DNA from 2 places in the Caballeronia sp. DA-9 genome. Region 2 is predicted to be linked to the other one. Evidence: predicted binding sites of a transcription regulator. Region 2 holds the regulator's gene; the other holds the start of a gene.
The links. The regulator FNR, encoded in region 2, switches genes on or off when oxygen is low (the NO sensors DNR and NnrR bind a similar motif). The targets are predictions, from matches to a motif close to TTGATNNNNATCAA.

Region 1 (7,370 bases), on a different replicon from region 2:
CTGCCGAATGCGATCGATATCGACCGGATTCGCGAGAATGCCGCGGCCGCGGAAGCGCCGCCGTGTCCCAGGCCGTACATCGTTTCCGTGGCGCGGCTCGATGAAATCCAGAAGGATCATCGGACCTTGCTGCGCGCGTACGCGCAGTTGGCGGCGAAACATGGGGACCTGGAGGAAGACCTCGTGATCGTCGGCGACGGCGGATTTCGTGCCGAACTGGAAGCGCTTGCGGCCGAACTGGGTGTTGGCGCACGCGTGCATTTCACGGGGTATCGGAACAATCCGCACGCGATCGTCGCGGGCGCGAGCGCGCTGGTGCTGAGTTCGCGCTATGAAGGCATGCCGATGGTTTTGCTCGAGGCGCTGGCGCTGGGAAAACCGGTGATTTCCACCGATTGCCCGACGGGGCCGCGCGAGATTCTCGACGATGGCAAGTTCGGCTTGCTGGTTCCGGTCGGCGAAGTGGACGCGATGGCGCACGCAATATCGCGATTGATTCTGGACAATGCACTGCGCGATGGATTTACGCGCACGGCACTCGCCCGGGCGCGGGAATATGGCGTGGACGCCAGCAACGAGCGGTTTGTCGCGTGTATGGAGCGGCTGCTGGCGGGACGCGGAAATGAAGCTGGTTAGCGTGGTTTGACCAAACCGCAGCGCTGATCAAGCCGGATCGTGGAGTGAAAAGCCGTTTCCCGATTCCTCTGCATTGGTCTGCAACAACGTCCCCAACGCCTCCACCGTCCTCGCCGTCGCCCCCCGATGCTTCGCCGCGAACGCCGATGCCGCCGCGCTCATGGCCTGGCGGCGGGGTTTATCGGTGAAAAGATCGCGCAGGCCGCGCGCCAGCGCCGCCGGATCGCTCACGCGCAACGCCGCGCCTTCAGTAATCGCGTCGTTCGTCGCCTGCGTGAAATTGAAAGTGTGCGGCCCGATCAGCACCGGCACGCCCGCCGCGCACGCCTCGATCAGGTTCTGCCCGCCGAGAGGCAACAAACTCCCGCCGATAAACGCCACATCCGACGCCGCGTAGTACGCGCCAAGTTCGCCCATCGAATCGCCGAGCAGCACATTGATGTCCGATGGCAACGGCGGCGCGGCATCGATACCCGATCCTGCCGCCGCCGCGCGTCCCGTCCACGTCGAGCGCCGCACGTGGTTCAGCGCCGCGCCGTTGACCAGCGCGGCGACTTCGTCGAAGCGCTGCGGATGGCGTGGCACGAGAATCAGCAATGCGTCGGGCACGTGGTTACGCAGCGCGGTGAACGCCTGCAGCACGAGCGCTTCCTCGCCTTCGCGCGTGCTCGCCGCCACCCAGACAGGCCGCCCGCCAATCGCCGCGCGCCACGCGTGGCCGCGTGCGCCGAGTTCGGGCGGCGCGGACATGTCGAACTTGAGGTTGCCGAGCACCGCGACATTGCGCGCGCCCAGGGCGCTCAGGCGCTCGGCGTCCGACGGCGTCTGCGCCAGCACCCGCGTGAAACCGCCGAATACCTCGCGCGTCGCATTGCCGAACTTCGCCGCGCGCTTGAACGATCTCGCCGACATCCGTGCGTTCGTCAGCACCAGCGGGACGCCGGCGCGCTTGCACTCATCGATAAGCGTTGGCCAGACTTCCGTCTCCATCACGATCCCAAGCGAAGGCCGCCACGCGCGCAAGAATCGCCGCACGAGCCAGGGTGAATCGTAGGGAAGATAGCTGCGCGAAACGCGCTCGCCGAACAACTGCTCACCGGTTGCGCGGCCGCTCGGCGTCATGTGCGTGAGGAGGATCCGGGCATCGGGAAACGCGCGCTGCAACGCTTCGATCAACGGTTGCGCCGCACGCGTCTCTCCAACCGAAACCGCGTGAACCCAGATCAGCGGCGCGACGTCGTCGCCACGGCGAACGGGGCCAAAACCAAAGCGCTCGCCAATATGCTCGCGATACCCGCGCTCGCGCCGCGACCGGATCAAAAGCCGCAGCACGGCGAGCGGCGCGACGATCCACCACAACGCGCGATACACGAGCCTCAGCATCGGCGATCCGTCAAGGGACAGCGCGCGACGTGCGCATCCAGCGGCCAGGCGGCGCTCAAACCAGCGCCCGTCCCTTCAGGCGCTGCAGGATGCCGAGCGGCGCGCAGTCGGGCTGGACCATCGCGTTCACTGGAAGGAAGAAGGTCTGCTCCATCATGTACTGGCCGGCCATTACGGCGTGGGAGGTTTGATCGGAGAAACAAACCCATACGCAGCCGGGCGGAAACGGCATTTCCTCCTGCGGCGATGTCTTTTGATAACCAATGTCGGCTTTCATTGCGTCATGCAAATGAAGCATCAGGTGATCGTATTCGCTGCGCGGCGTTTTGGTGATCTTCAGCAAGTTCATGAGCCAGGCCGAACCTGGAACCGGCGGTTTGATCGACGGCAGGAAGCGCTTCGCCATGTCCTCGAACGGCTCGCCGACGCGCCACACGCGCGGTGCGCCATCGGGATTGACGTTCGTGAACACGCGCAGGATGCGCTCGCCGTAATTGGGCCGCGACGGGAAGGCATCGACGTGAAGGCGGCTGTCGTCCTTGCGCCACGACGTCTCGCGCGTTTCCACGCGATGCAGCCGCAGGCTGGTCGGCGCCACGCGCAGCTTGCCGCGATATTCGGGGAAAAGACCGTCCACGAGCGAGCGTGCGTTCGCCTGATATCGGGCGATCAATGCGCGCACGGCGGATTGCGTGACCGCGTCGCCGAGTACGCCGGCGAGCGCGCCGCCATTGGGCGCGAGACTGATGTTCTTGCGCTCGGGATCGGCGACTTTCGGGTCGAGCAGCGCGCGCTCGCCGCCTTCTATGGCAAAGGCCAGATGCGGAAAGTACAGCACCTTGCCGCGTTCCACGCCGGCCAGTAGCGCCTCGCGCGGCACGGAGAGCTGCTGGCCCTGCCAGTCGGCGGAAGCGACTTCGATGATTTGAGATTCGGTCATGAGCCTTCGATTGTTTGGATGAGCGAGTGAGCGGTCAAGCTATCAACATGCCGAAACGGCTTTGAATCGATCCGAAATCAGTTTCGATTCGCCGTCCGTTCGACGAGCGAGCCGCATTTTCGCTCAAACCGGCCGCAAAATCCGCTGCCTGCAACGCTGGGCTTGATAGGCCTCAAGAATGAGCAACGCTGCGGGCAGGCACTCGCGGCTATGCCCGACAAAAGCCCTCACAGCAACCCGAAACTCGCGAGCGTCGCCTTGACCTGCTGCAAGGTCGGATGCTGCGCGGCGCTGCCAAGATTCACCACGCGCGGCGACCAGTAACCGCCCGTGCGCCATGCGGTGGAGAAATTGTACAACTCGATGGTCGGACGCTTGAGCGCCGCTGCGATATGCACGAGTCCTGTGTCCACGCCGACCGTCGCCGCGGCGCCGTCGATCAAGCCGACCACCGCCGGCAACGAGAGCCGGGGCGGCACCACGGCGGCCGCGCCGAATTCTTTGGCTAATTTCTCGCTCGTTTCGCGTTCGGCGGCGCTGCCCCACGGCAATACAATCGATACCCCTCGGCGGATCAGTGACTGGCCGAGTTCGATCCAGGCGGTATCGGGCCATTGTTTATCGGCGCGGGACGTGGCGTGGACGAACACCACATAGGGCACCGGCAGGTTGAGATCCGCTTGCGACAAAGCAAGCGCGGCGCGGCGCGTGTCCATTCCGAAGTCGATGTTGTCGGTGGGTTCCGGGCGCGGGTCGCCGAGTGCGGCGGCGACCAGTTGGCGCGTGCGTTCGACCACGTGCGTGCGCGGTTCGATGGGAATGCGTTTGTTGTAGAAGAAACGTACGGGCCATTCGTAGCCGGCGCCGTCGGTGCGGTTTCCAAGGCCGACCAGGGTGCCGCGCGCCCAGCTTGCGACCCAGGCGGTTTTGATGAGGCCCTGGCAATCGATGACCAGATCATAGTTTTCCGCGGCGAGCATGTGCCGGAAGCGCCGGATTTCGCGCCAGTTATCGAGGGAAAAAAAGCGTTTGCGCCAGCGCCGCAGGGAAAATGGGATGGCGCGGCGCACGCCGTGGACGAGTTCTACCAGGCTGGTGAAGCTTTCTTCGACTAGCCAGTCGATTTGTGCATCCGGGTGGATGCGGCGGATATCGGCGATGGCCGGCATGTTGTGGACGACATCACCGAGGGATGATACCCGGACTATCAGGATCTTTTTCACGCTGGACGGGGTGGGGTTTTAATTGAGCGGAGGTTGGCGCTCGGGGCCCGGTAGGGGTTGCTGGCGCTTTTGGTGGGAGGTGCTGCTGGGTTGCTGCTTTTTAGCTCTGCGCGCGGTTTTTGTTCGTTGATCTTTTTAGCACTGTTAGCCACTGTCCGTGGCGGGACTTCATTTCTTTTTCCAACGGCGAAAAAGAAACGAAGCAAAGAAAACGCCTTCCAACCGCTAATTCTTAAGGAGACCAAGCGTGCACGCAGATCTGCTTGGGACTTCAAAAGAACCCTCGACGCCATAACCAACAACACCTGAAACCCTCCCCCTCCGAACCCCTACATCCACACGCTTCGCCACTAGCGCTCTCGGGCAAGCACACAACTCCACAGAACCGCCACGGCCAAACACCGCGTTTGTGTTCAAGCACGCAAACCAGCGCGCGACGTGCGCCGCGCTTTTCTGTTTAACGGCTACTCACACTGGTGGCGAAGCGTGTGGGTATCGGTAAACGGAGCGGGAGGGTTTCCAACTGTCCGGGGTTTTACGCTGGGCGTTCTTTTGAAGTCCCAAGCAGATATCACTGCACGCTCGGTCTCCTTAAGAATTAGCGGTTGAAAGGCGTTTTCTTTGCTTCGTTTCTTTTTCGCCGTTGGAAAAAGAAATGAAGTCCCGCCACGGACAGTGGCTAACAGTGCTAAAAAAATCAGCTAAAGCAGACCGCGCGAAGACCCAAAAAGCAGCAACCCAGCGCCAACTCCCCCGACAGCGCCAGCAAACCCGTCAAGGGTCCACTAGCGCCAGCGAAAATCAAAATGGCAATTGGGCGTCGGCCTTCTCCGCCAGAATCACCCGCCGAAAATCTTCCTGAATACGTTTCAGCGCGTCCTCGCTGTCCGCTTCAAACCGCATCACCACCACCGGCGTGGTATTCGACGACCGCGCAAGCCCGAACCCATCCGGATACTCAACCCGCAACCCATCGATAGTCACCACATCATCCGCGCCAGTGAACTTGGCATTCTTCTGCATCTTGCCGATCAACTCGAAATTCTCGCCTTCTTTCAATTTCAACTGCAACTCAGGCGTGGAAAGCGAATTCGGCAAGTCATTAAGCAACTTGCTAGGGTCCGCCACCCGCGAAAGAATTTCAAGCATCCGCGCGCCGGTATAAAGGCCGTCATCGAAGCCATACCAGCGATCCTTGAAAAACACGTGACCGCTCATCTCACCCGCCAGCGGCGCACCCGTCTCACGCAACTTCGCCTTGACCAGCGAATGACCCGTCTTCCACATCACCGGCTCACCACCCTGGTCACGAACCCACTTCGCAAGATTGCGCGTGCACTTGACGTCATAAATGATCTGGCCACCCTTGTTGCGCGACAACACTTCCTGCGCAAACAACATCAACTGGCGATCCGGATAAATGATCTGCCCATCTTTCGTGACAACACCAAGCCGGTCACCGTCGCCATCGAAAGCAAAACCGATTTCCGCGTCCGTTTCCTTCAACGCCTTGATCACGTCCTGCAAATTCTCCGGATGCGCCGGATCAGGATGGTGATTCGGGAACGTGCCATCAATATCCGTGAACAACTCAACAATCTCGCAGCCCAGCGCCTTGAACAAACGCGGCGCAAGTTCACCCGCCACGCCATTACCGGCATCGACGACAATCTTCATCGGACGCACAGGCTTGATGTCGCTCACAATGCGGTCGAGATAAACCTGCTGGATATCGTATTCCGTGTATGTGCCCGCGCCGCTTTCGAAATCGTTATTCACGATGCGCTGATACAGTGCCTGAATCTGCTCGCCGTAGATGGCGGCGCCGCGCAAGACCATCTTGAAGCCGTTGTAATCGGGCGGATTGTGGCTGCCCGTCACGACAATGCACGAATCCACACGGCGCTCGCCCGAAGGCAGCGCGAGCGGCACGCTGGCCGCGAAATAGCCGACTGGCGTTGGCACCATGCCGACATCGACCACATCCACACCTGCTTCGCGCAGGCCGTCAGCCAGCGCGCCAACGAGTTCCGGGCCGGACAAGCGCCCGTCGCGCGCCACGACCGCAGAGTCGCCGCCAAGCTTGCGGATCTCGCTCCCGAACGCGCGGCCGATACTGCGGGCAACGCCGGCATCGACTGTCTTGCCCACAATGCCGCGAATGTCGTAAGCCTTGAAAATGGACTGGGTAACTGATGCTTGCGGTGACTGACTCATGGAATGGCTACCTGACTAATAATTGAAATGGTTCCGGGGCATCCCGAAGCGACCCGGGTCACGAAGACCCTCTGATGCGGACTTGCTTGAAACCTGCTTTGAATCCCACTTGCGCCGGTCCGGAAACAATATCCGGACGTCGCGCGAAAAAATAACGAAAGAAATTGACCCGCGCGGTTCGACTTCCGCCTGTTCCCACCTGTGCGTTCCTGCTGAATTCATCAAGCCGGCTATGCAACACCGTCGGGTGGTATCGAACACAAGCGTTTGCACGCACTGTTCGCACCTATAATCGCAGTCTTTCGAAGCGCCCAAGCCACGCCTGGACCCGTTTCAGGTCTGCAAGGCGTCCGCAAGGTCACGCGGACCCGCGCAAATATTCTAATCCAATGCTCCAACGCTTTTTCACTTCGAACAACAAAGGTGATGACAATCGCGCCCTGAATGGGCGGGACAACGCACATTCACGAACAGCACGGATCGGTTTCAGCGGCGGGGGAAAGGTAGCAATTGACGTACCCGTTCCTGACAGGTTTCGTAAGCCCGCTGCGAGCGCCGCCGACGCATGCTGAAACGGATCAAGAACCCGGACGTTGCCCGAGCGCTTGCGAATATTGTCTGGCTTGGGCTTGAGCGGCTTACGCAAATTGCAGTCGCGATCGGCATCAGCGGCCTGCTCGCCCGGTATTTCGGTCCCGATGTCTTCGGCAAATGGCAATACGCCAACACGCTCCTGCTCGTAATCGCACCAGTCACCTGGGTCTGCGGCGCGGAGATCCTCGTGCCGACCATCGTGCATCGCGATCCCAGGCAGATCGGCACGGTGCTCGGCAGCGCGTTCGTGCTGCGCATCGGCATTTCGGCCGCGGCGCTGGTCCTGACGTGGATTGGCATCGCGGCCGGTTTCACCGATCCCCTGGTCGGCGCGATGCTCGCCGGACTCGCCGTTACCATGCTGTTTCGCGAACCGT
Region 2 (7,370 bases):
ATACCCCTCCTTCAGCGGCTGGAACCTGCAGGCAACGCCCATGGTGCGGACCTTCGTCACGGCTGGCGACCACATGGACTGGATCACGACCTCGCCGGAGGCCATCAGGTTCACGCTTTCGTTGAAGTCTTTCCAGAAGGCCCGGAACTGACCCGCGCGCTTCGCCTCGATGAGGATCTTGATGGTCTGGTCAATCTCGGCCTTGGTCATGTTGCCCTTGTCGCCGTACTTCATGTGGCCCATTGCCTCGATAGCCATCGCCGAATCCATGATGCCGATGGCCGGTATGTTGAGCAGCGCGGCCTTGCCCTTGAACTCGGGGTTGAGCAGTTCGGACCAGCTCGCGATTGGACGCTTGATCAGGTCGGGGCGGATGCCGAGCGTGTCGGCGTTATAGGTGGTGGGGATCAGTGTCATCCATTCGGTGGGTGTCGCGGAAAATTGAGTCGAGCGCGCGCCCGTCAGGAACATCACTTTCTTCGGTGCGGTGCCCTGGTCGCCAATTTTCTTGCCGTCGACTTCGCCGCGAGTGAGCACAGGCGTGATCTTGTCGGCGAGCTTGATTTTCTTCGCGTCCATGCCGGCGAGTGTTCCGGCGGGGATCAGCTTCTTCAGCGAGAAGTATTCGGTGTCGACAATATCGAACGAGTTCGGTTGCGTGATGATGCGCTTGGCGACGTCGTCGGTCGTGACCGGAATGTACTGGATCTGAATGCCCGTGTCCTCCTGGAACTTCTTTGCGATATCCGAGCTCTGGTTCACCGCTGTGCCGAGATAGCGAAGCGTGATCTTTTCCTGCGCGTGCACGAAGGGGAACCCCGCAATACCCGCTGCCGCGACCGCGCCCTTGAGCAAGCTGCGGCGCGTCAAGCCGTGGCCCGAGCCGAGGCCCGATTCAGCGGGCTCGCTTGCCGTAGTATCGGACGGGTATTCGTTTCGCTCGCTCATTGCAATCTCCCTTGGTTGACGTTCTCGCGCAGGTCCCGCGCGGTTTTCATGTGGTGCGGCGCCGCTCGATCTTTCATGCCGCCAATGCGTGCGCATCGTGCTCGTTCCACCAGACCACGACGCGCGCATCGGGGCAAAGACGCTGCGGGTCGTATTCGCTATCGGGCAGCAGTGAGATGAGTTCGGGCGAACCGTCGAGCGGCGCCAGCGTCATGCGCAGATGCGTGCCCTGATATTCGGTCTCGCGGACCGTGCAAGGAATGCCGCCGATACGGCTAAGCCCGCCGTCGCTGGCCGTCGGCTGCACGGGCGTCACGCCGTGGGGCGCAATTCGCAGATGATCGGCGCGCACGGTAAAGGCGCGTCCGTTGGCGCTGAGCACGTTATGGCCGCCGAGGAAACGCGCGACGAATTCAGTGCGCGGCCGGTTAAAGACTTCATGCGGAGAACCACTTTGTTCTATGCGTCCATGGCTCATCACCACGACCATGTCGGCGAGCGCCATCGCTTCTTCTTGCGAGTGCGTGACGTGCACGAAAGTGATGCCGAGTTCCTTCTGCCAGCGCTTGAGTTCAGCGCGCATCTGGATGCGCAGGAACGGGTCGAGCGCCGACAACGGTTCATCCAGGAGCAGGCAACGCGGTTCGTTCAGAAGCGCGCGGGCGAGCGCTACACGTTGTTGCTGGCCGCCCGATAACTGCGATGGCTTGCGTTCGGCGAACGCGCTCATTGCTACGAGTTCGAGCAGTTCGCCCGCGCGCTTGCGGCGCGCGTCTTTCGCCACGCCCCGCATCTTGAGGCTGAACGCGACGTTGTCGAGTGCGGACAAATGCGGGAACAGCGCATAGCTCTGGAAGACCATTGCGGTGCCACGCGTGGCGGGCGGTGCGCGCGTCACGTTGCGCTGGCCTATGAGGATGTCGCCATCGGTGATCGATTCGTGACCCGCAATCATCCGTAGCGTCGATGTCTTGCCACAGCCCGAAGGCCCGAGCAGGCAGCAGTACTGGCCGCCCGGAATGCGCAGGTCGATGGCGTCGACCGCGAGCGAGTCGCCGTATTGCTTCGACACGTGAACGAGTTCTATGTCAGCAGCTTCGGTCTTCACTACGGCTGAAGTGGACTGACTCATATGGACGGACTCACGAACGAACTCATGCGTTGCGTTTCCTGATCGATAACTGCACCAAGGGCTGCGGCCGGCTGATGCACCGTGAATTGCAAGACACATGCCACTTTGTTCGTAGTGCATGGCGTTTCATGCAAACCATCGCCCCTATTGAATGTCGACGATATGGCGTGTAAATTGCACACGATTCAAAATCGATCTGTCGGCGATCCAGGACCGAAAGCCGCACGGTCACGGTGCGCCGACAGTCCGTGACAGTGCGCGATCCACCAAAAAGGTTCACGCGCAGCACGTTTCGTGTTGAGGTATTCGGGGGTTTTCGCACATGGTCATCATTCGTCACGCTGGCGCGTCGCACGGACCAGCGTTCGGTCCGCTCGCGACGCATGAGCGGTTTGCGTATCGCGCCATTTCCGATACCGATTCGTTTCGATGGCCGGGAGACACCGGACTTGCCGTTTATCTTGGCTTCAATATCGAGCACTTTGCGTTTGGCGAAGGACTGGGCGCGGCGCTTGGCCCCGTTTCGCCGCAACCCGATGTGCTCAACTACAGTTGGCGCGAATATGGAAACCGCGTAGGTGTATGGCGCTGCATGGAACTGTTCGATCAGCTCGGCCTGCCGTGCGGCACGCTGATCAACACGGCGCTCTATGATCATTGCCCCGATGTCATTGATGCATGTCTCGCGCGAGGCGACGAACTCATCGCGCATGGCCATACGAACGCGCAACGCCAGAGCGACCTGAACGAAGCCGATGAGCGTGCGTTACTGCTTCACTGCCGCGAGCGCATTGCGTCACATTCGGGGACGCCACCTTCGGGTTGGCTCTCGCCATGGATTTCAGAGTCGCACCTGACGCCAGACTTGCTCGCGGAAACGGGCTACGCTTACACGCTCAACTGGTGCCACGATGACCGCCCGGTTCGCATGGCGACGCGCGCCGGTTCACTATGGTCGATCCCGTATCCGCAAGAACTCAACGACTTGCCGATGATCATAGGCCGTCAGCTCGACGCACGCGCTTTTGCGGACATGATCATCGATCAATTTGACGAGATGCTCGATCAAGCCAGCAACAGCCGCCATAAGCAGGCGCTCGTGATGGGTATCGCGCTGCATCCTTACCTCGTTGGACAGCCGTACCGGTTGCGTCATTTGCGGCGTGCGCTTCGGCACATCGCGGCCGCGCGAGCGAATGGCGATGTCTGGATGACGACGCCCGGCGCGATTGCGCGTCATATGGACGAGATGGAACGCGCGGGGCTCACCGGCCCGGAACATGCCACTTTTCATGCACGAACATGACACCCAGACCCGCGCTTCGAGTCGCGCAAACGCCCGATACCTCCCAGGAAGACATCGACACACGCCTCTATCAGGCGATCTTCGACGGCGTGCTCAATCATCGCCTGACGCCCGGCACCAAGCTGCCGGAACCGGAGTTGTGCCAGTTGTTCGGTGTTGGCCGCGCGGTCGTGCGGCGCGTGCTGGAGCGGCTGGCTTACGAAGGTATCGTCTCGTTGCGTCCGAACAAGGGCGCCGTGATTGCCGAGCCAACGCCTGAGGAGACGCGCGAGATTTTCGAAGCGCGCCGGTCGCTGGAACGCATCCTGGTGGAACTTGCGGTGCAACGCGCAAGCGCGCGCGATATCGACGTATTGCGCCGCCAGCTTGCCGACGAACACGAAGCAATGCATCGATTCGATCAGCCGTCATGGGCACGGCTTGCCAGCGGCTTCCATTTGCGCATAGCGGAACTCGCGGGCAATTCGATTCTGCAGCGCTATCTGAGCGAACTCGTATCGCGATGCTCGCTGATTGTCGGCGTGTACGAGCCGCCGGGCAACGCGCCATGCGAGCACGACGAACACACGGCAATTGTCGATTGCATTGAAGCGCGCGACGCATCCGGCGCAATCAGCCGCATGGAAGCGCATCTTCGTGAGCTGGAAGAACGCATTGAAACGTCACGCATGCAAGGCGAGCAAAGTCTCGGGCAACTGCTTGGTCTGCTTCAACCCTGAACCACTTGCACGCTGCCTCAAACCTGAACGGGCCATCATGGAAATCGACTTCGAAGCCATTACGGAATATCAGCGCTACAAGCTCATGGCGAGCCTGATCGTGCCGCGGCCCATCGCGCTGGTCACCACGTTGAGCGCTACCGGCACGATCAACGCCGCGCCGTTTTCGATGTTCAACATGATGGGCGAGGAGCCGCCCATTGTGATGATCAGCATCAACCGTCTCGATGACGGCTCGCTCAAGGACACGGCCGTGAACATTGCACGCAGCCGCGAGTTTGTCGTGCATCTGAGCGACGAGGCGATGGCCGGGAAAATGCATCGCTGTGGTGAGCGCCTGCCGCCCGATGTCAGCGAGCTAGAGAAAGTCGGGCTGACGCCGGTTGCAAGCTCGTTCGTGGCGCCGCCGAGAATCGCAGAGGCACCTGTCGCATTCGAATGTACCTTGTGGGAGACGCTGGAAACCACGAGCCGGCACATCTTCATCGGGCGGGTTCACAGGTTGCACGCACGCGATGAACTCATCGATACTGAAACATGGCGCGTGCGGCTACAGCATTATTTTCCGGTCGGGCGGTTCGGTGCGAGCGACTACGTGAGCACGCGCGAGCGTTTCACGCTGGGTTGAATCAGCGCCCAAGCAATCAGCGCCGCTGGCCGACCAGATCGTCGACCAGCGGCACGACCGCCAGCATGACAAGCATGGCGGAAAGTGGAATGGTTGCGACGAAACCCACGTATTTGAATCCCATCGCGCCCGCAATCCCGCCGATAAAAAACATCCCGAGCAGCGACGCCAGCAGTGCGAGCTTCGCGCGGTCGGCCTTCACCGCCTTCATGCCGGGCGCATCTTTGGTTGCGTTCCAGTACACGAGCTTGCCCAGTTCTATACCCACATCCGTCACGAGCCCGGTCATGTGCGTGGTGCGGATTTCCGCCTTCGAGATTTTGGTGATCATCGCGTTCTGCAGGCCCATGACAAAGCAGAGCAGCGCGACGGTCGCCGGCACGAACAGGATCCGGTCCTGTTCCAGGTTGGCGCCGAGCAAGCCGAAGAAGAGCAGCAATGCGGCTTCCAGCAGCAAGGGCAACGCGTATTCGCTTTGCGCGCCGCGCCGCCGGCCCCAGTTGATCATGATCGCGGACGTGGCGGCCCCGGTCATGAAGGCCAGAAGCGAACTCAGGCCGGCCACGACAAGACCGGTTTCGCCAAGCGACAGGTTATCGGCGAGCGCGGACACCACGCCCGACATGTGGGACGTATATTGACCGACGGCGATAAAGCCGCCGGCATTCGCCGCGCCGGCTATGAAAGCCAGGCAACGCCCGAGACGCCGGTTGCTCTGGTCGGTGCGTTCGGGCCGCGTGAAGCTGCGCAGGTAATTCAGGGGCATGTGTTCCGCCATCGGCATGGCAGGCCGGGACCTGCGCGCGGCTGATCAGACTTCGGCGAGCCGCTCGCTATCGATAATCCGGATCTGCTTGCCGTTCGTATCCACGATCCGTTGCTTTTGCAGCTTCGAAAACATCCGGCTCACGGTCTCGAGCTTCAGCCCGAGATAACTGCCGATCTCCTCGCGGGTCATGCGCAGATTGAATTCTGCCGCCGAATAACCGCGTGCTTTCATACGCGACGAAAGATTCATGAGGAACGTGGCGAGACGCTGCTCGGCGGTCATGGTGCCAAGCATCATCATCAGCCCGGACTCACGTACTATCTCGCCGCTCATCATCCGGTGCACGTGCTGCTGCATGGCCTTGATGTCGTGGCAAAGCTCTTCGAGCAGATCGAAGGGGATCACGCAGACCTTGCTGTCCTCGAGCGCGACCGCGTCGCAGTTTTGCTCGTCGGAGCAAACACCGTCGAGACCCAACGGCTCGCCCGCAATGTGGAAACCTGTCACCTGCTCCTGTCCGTCACGATGCGCAATAACCGTCTTGAAGCAACCGGTGCGTACGGCATAGATGCTCTTGAACGCGTCGCCGGTCCGGTACAGCGTCTCGCCGCGCCGCACGAGCCGTGTCGAGCAGATGATCGCATCGAGCCTGCCAAGTTCGGCTTCGCTCAGTTGCGTCGGCATGCAGATGGCGTGCAGCGAACAGGCGGAGCAACGTGTATCGGGGCGGGAACTTGGCGAAAAGCCGGGAACGGCCGGACGTGCCGTGCGAGCCGAAGGTGGCGGGCTCGCAACTGAAGATGCGCAAGCAGTCGCTGAAGTCATGACGTCTTCCGTGAGTGGTGTTTGCATCAATGCGTTTGCGCGGCAATTCATACGGTGCAGTGTCCAACGCGCGCATCGGTACGCGCCACGGGTGTGTCGCGCAGAAGATTCAGCGGCTGATCGATGGGGTGCTTGCCGACGCGAGTCGATGACCCCGGAATCGGCCGACGCTCAGTGAGGAAGTATGGTCCACTCTGTCTCAAAATAAAATCAGCGAGCGGCGTCAGACAATGTAGGGATTCAAGAATTCATGTAGGAAATGGACTACAAAAAACGTGAACGCCAGACTGTGGCGCTCAGGTTTCGTGGTCGTCTTCGAAGAGCTTGTGCCGCACGGCGTAGCGAATCAGCGCTGCGTCATGCGGCATCTGCATCTTGTCGAGAATCCGGGTCTTGTAGGTGCTGATGGTCTTGGCGCTGACCGACAGCGCCTGGGCGATCTGCGTGATCGTTTCGCCGCCCGCGATGCGCCGGAATACCTCGAACTCGCGGTCCGAAAGACGATGATGCGGCAGGTCGTCGCCATGCTCGTTCAGACTTTGCGCAAGCCGTTCGGCCATTGTCAGGCTCACGTACACGCCGCCCGATGCAATCTTGTTCACCGCCGCGACCAGTTCGGCGCTCGCGCTTTCCTTCGTCAGATAACCCGACGCACCGGCTCTGAACGCGCGTACCGCGTATTGCTGTTCGGCGTGCATGGTCAGGACCAGCACGCGCAGCGCCGGTTTTTCGTCCTTGATCTGCTTGAGCAGTTCAACGCCGTTGCGCCCCGGCATGGACAGGTCGAGGACGAGCACGTCCGCCGTGGTGTCGCGGATCATTGCGAGGGTCGTGGCGCCGTCGCTGGCTTCGCCCGCCACCTCCACGCCGCTTGCGCGGTCGAGGATATGGCGCAGTCCGTCGCGAACGAGCGCATGGTCATCGGCTAACAGGACACGGGTCATTGCAGGAAATCTTCTTCAGTGCGTTCGGGGAAAAGTTGCGCGCGTCGGGTTTTCCCGTCCGAACGGGGCTCGCGGACGGTAAAAAAGATGCCCGCGAAA

Region 1: the regulator FNR is predicted to act here: its motif matches at 3,122-3,135, upstream of ACRWA7_RS28920 (Kdo hydroxylase family protein).

Annotation. Positions count from the first base shown of each region.
Region 1 is NZ_CP195133.1:2,757,822-2,765,191, forward strand. Features, by position in the region: gene ACRWA7_RS28910 (glycosyltransferase) at 1-636, shown strand, start outside; gene waaA (lipid IV(A) 3-deoxy-D-manno-octulosonic acid transferase) at 664-2,019, opposite strand; gene ACRWA7_RS28920 (Kdo hydroxylase family protein) at 2,075-2,959, opposite strand; gene waaC (lipopolysaccharide heptosyltransferase I) at 3,187-4,182, opposite strand; gene ACRWA7_RS28930 (phosphomannomutase/phosphoglucomutase) at 4,984-6,399, opposite strand; gene ACRWA7_RS28935 (oligosaccharide flippase family protein) at 6,965-7,370, shown strand, end outside.
Region 2 is NZ_CP195131.1:977,509-984,878, reverse strand. Features, by position in the region: gene ACRWA7_RS04420 (ABC transporter substrate-binding protein) at 1-948, opposite strand, end outside; gene ACRWA7_RS04415 (ABC transporter ATP-binding protein) at 1,022-2,080, opposite strand; gene ACRWA7_RS04410 (polysaccharide deacetylase family protein) at 2,403-3,386, shown strand; gene ACRWA7_RS04405 (GntR family transcriptional regulator) at 3,383-4,105, shown strand; gene ACRWA7_RS04400 (flavin reductase family protein) at 4,143-4,733, shown strand; gene ACRWA7_RS04395 (YoaK family protein) at 4,750-5,499, opposite strand; gene fnr (fumarate/nitrate reduction transcriptional regulator Fnr) at 5,545-6,327, opposite strand; gene ACRWA7_RS04385 (response regulator) at 6,624-7,271, opposite strand.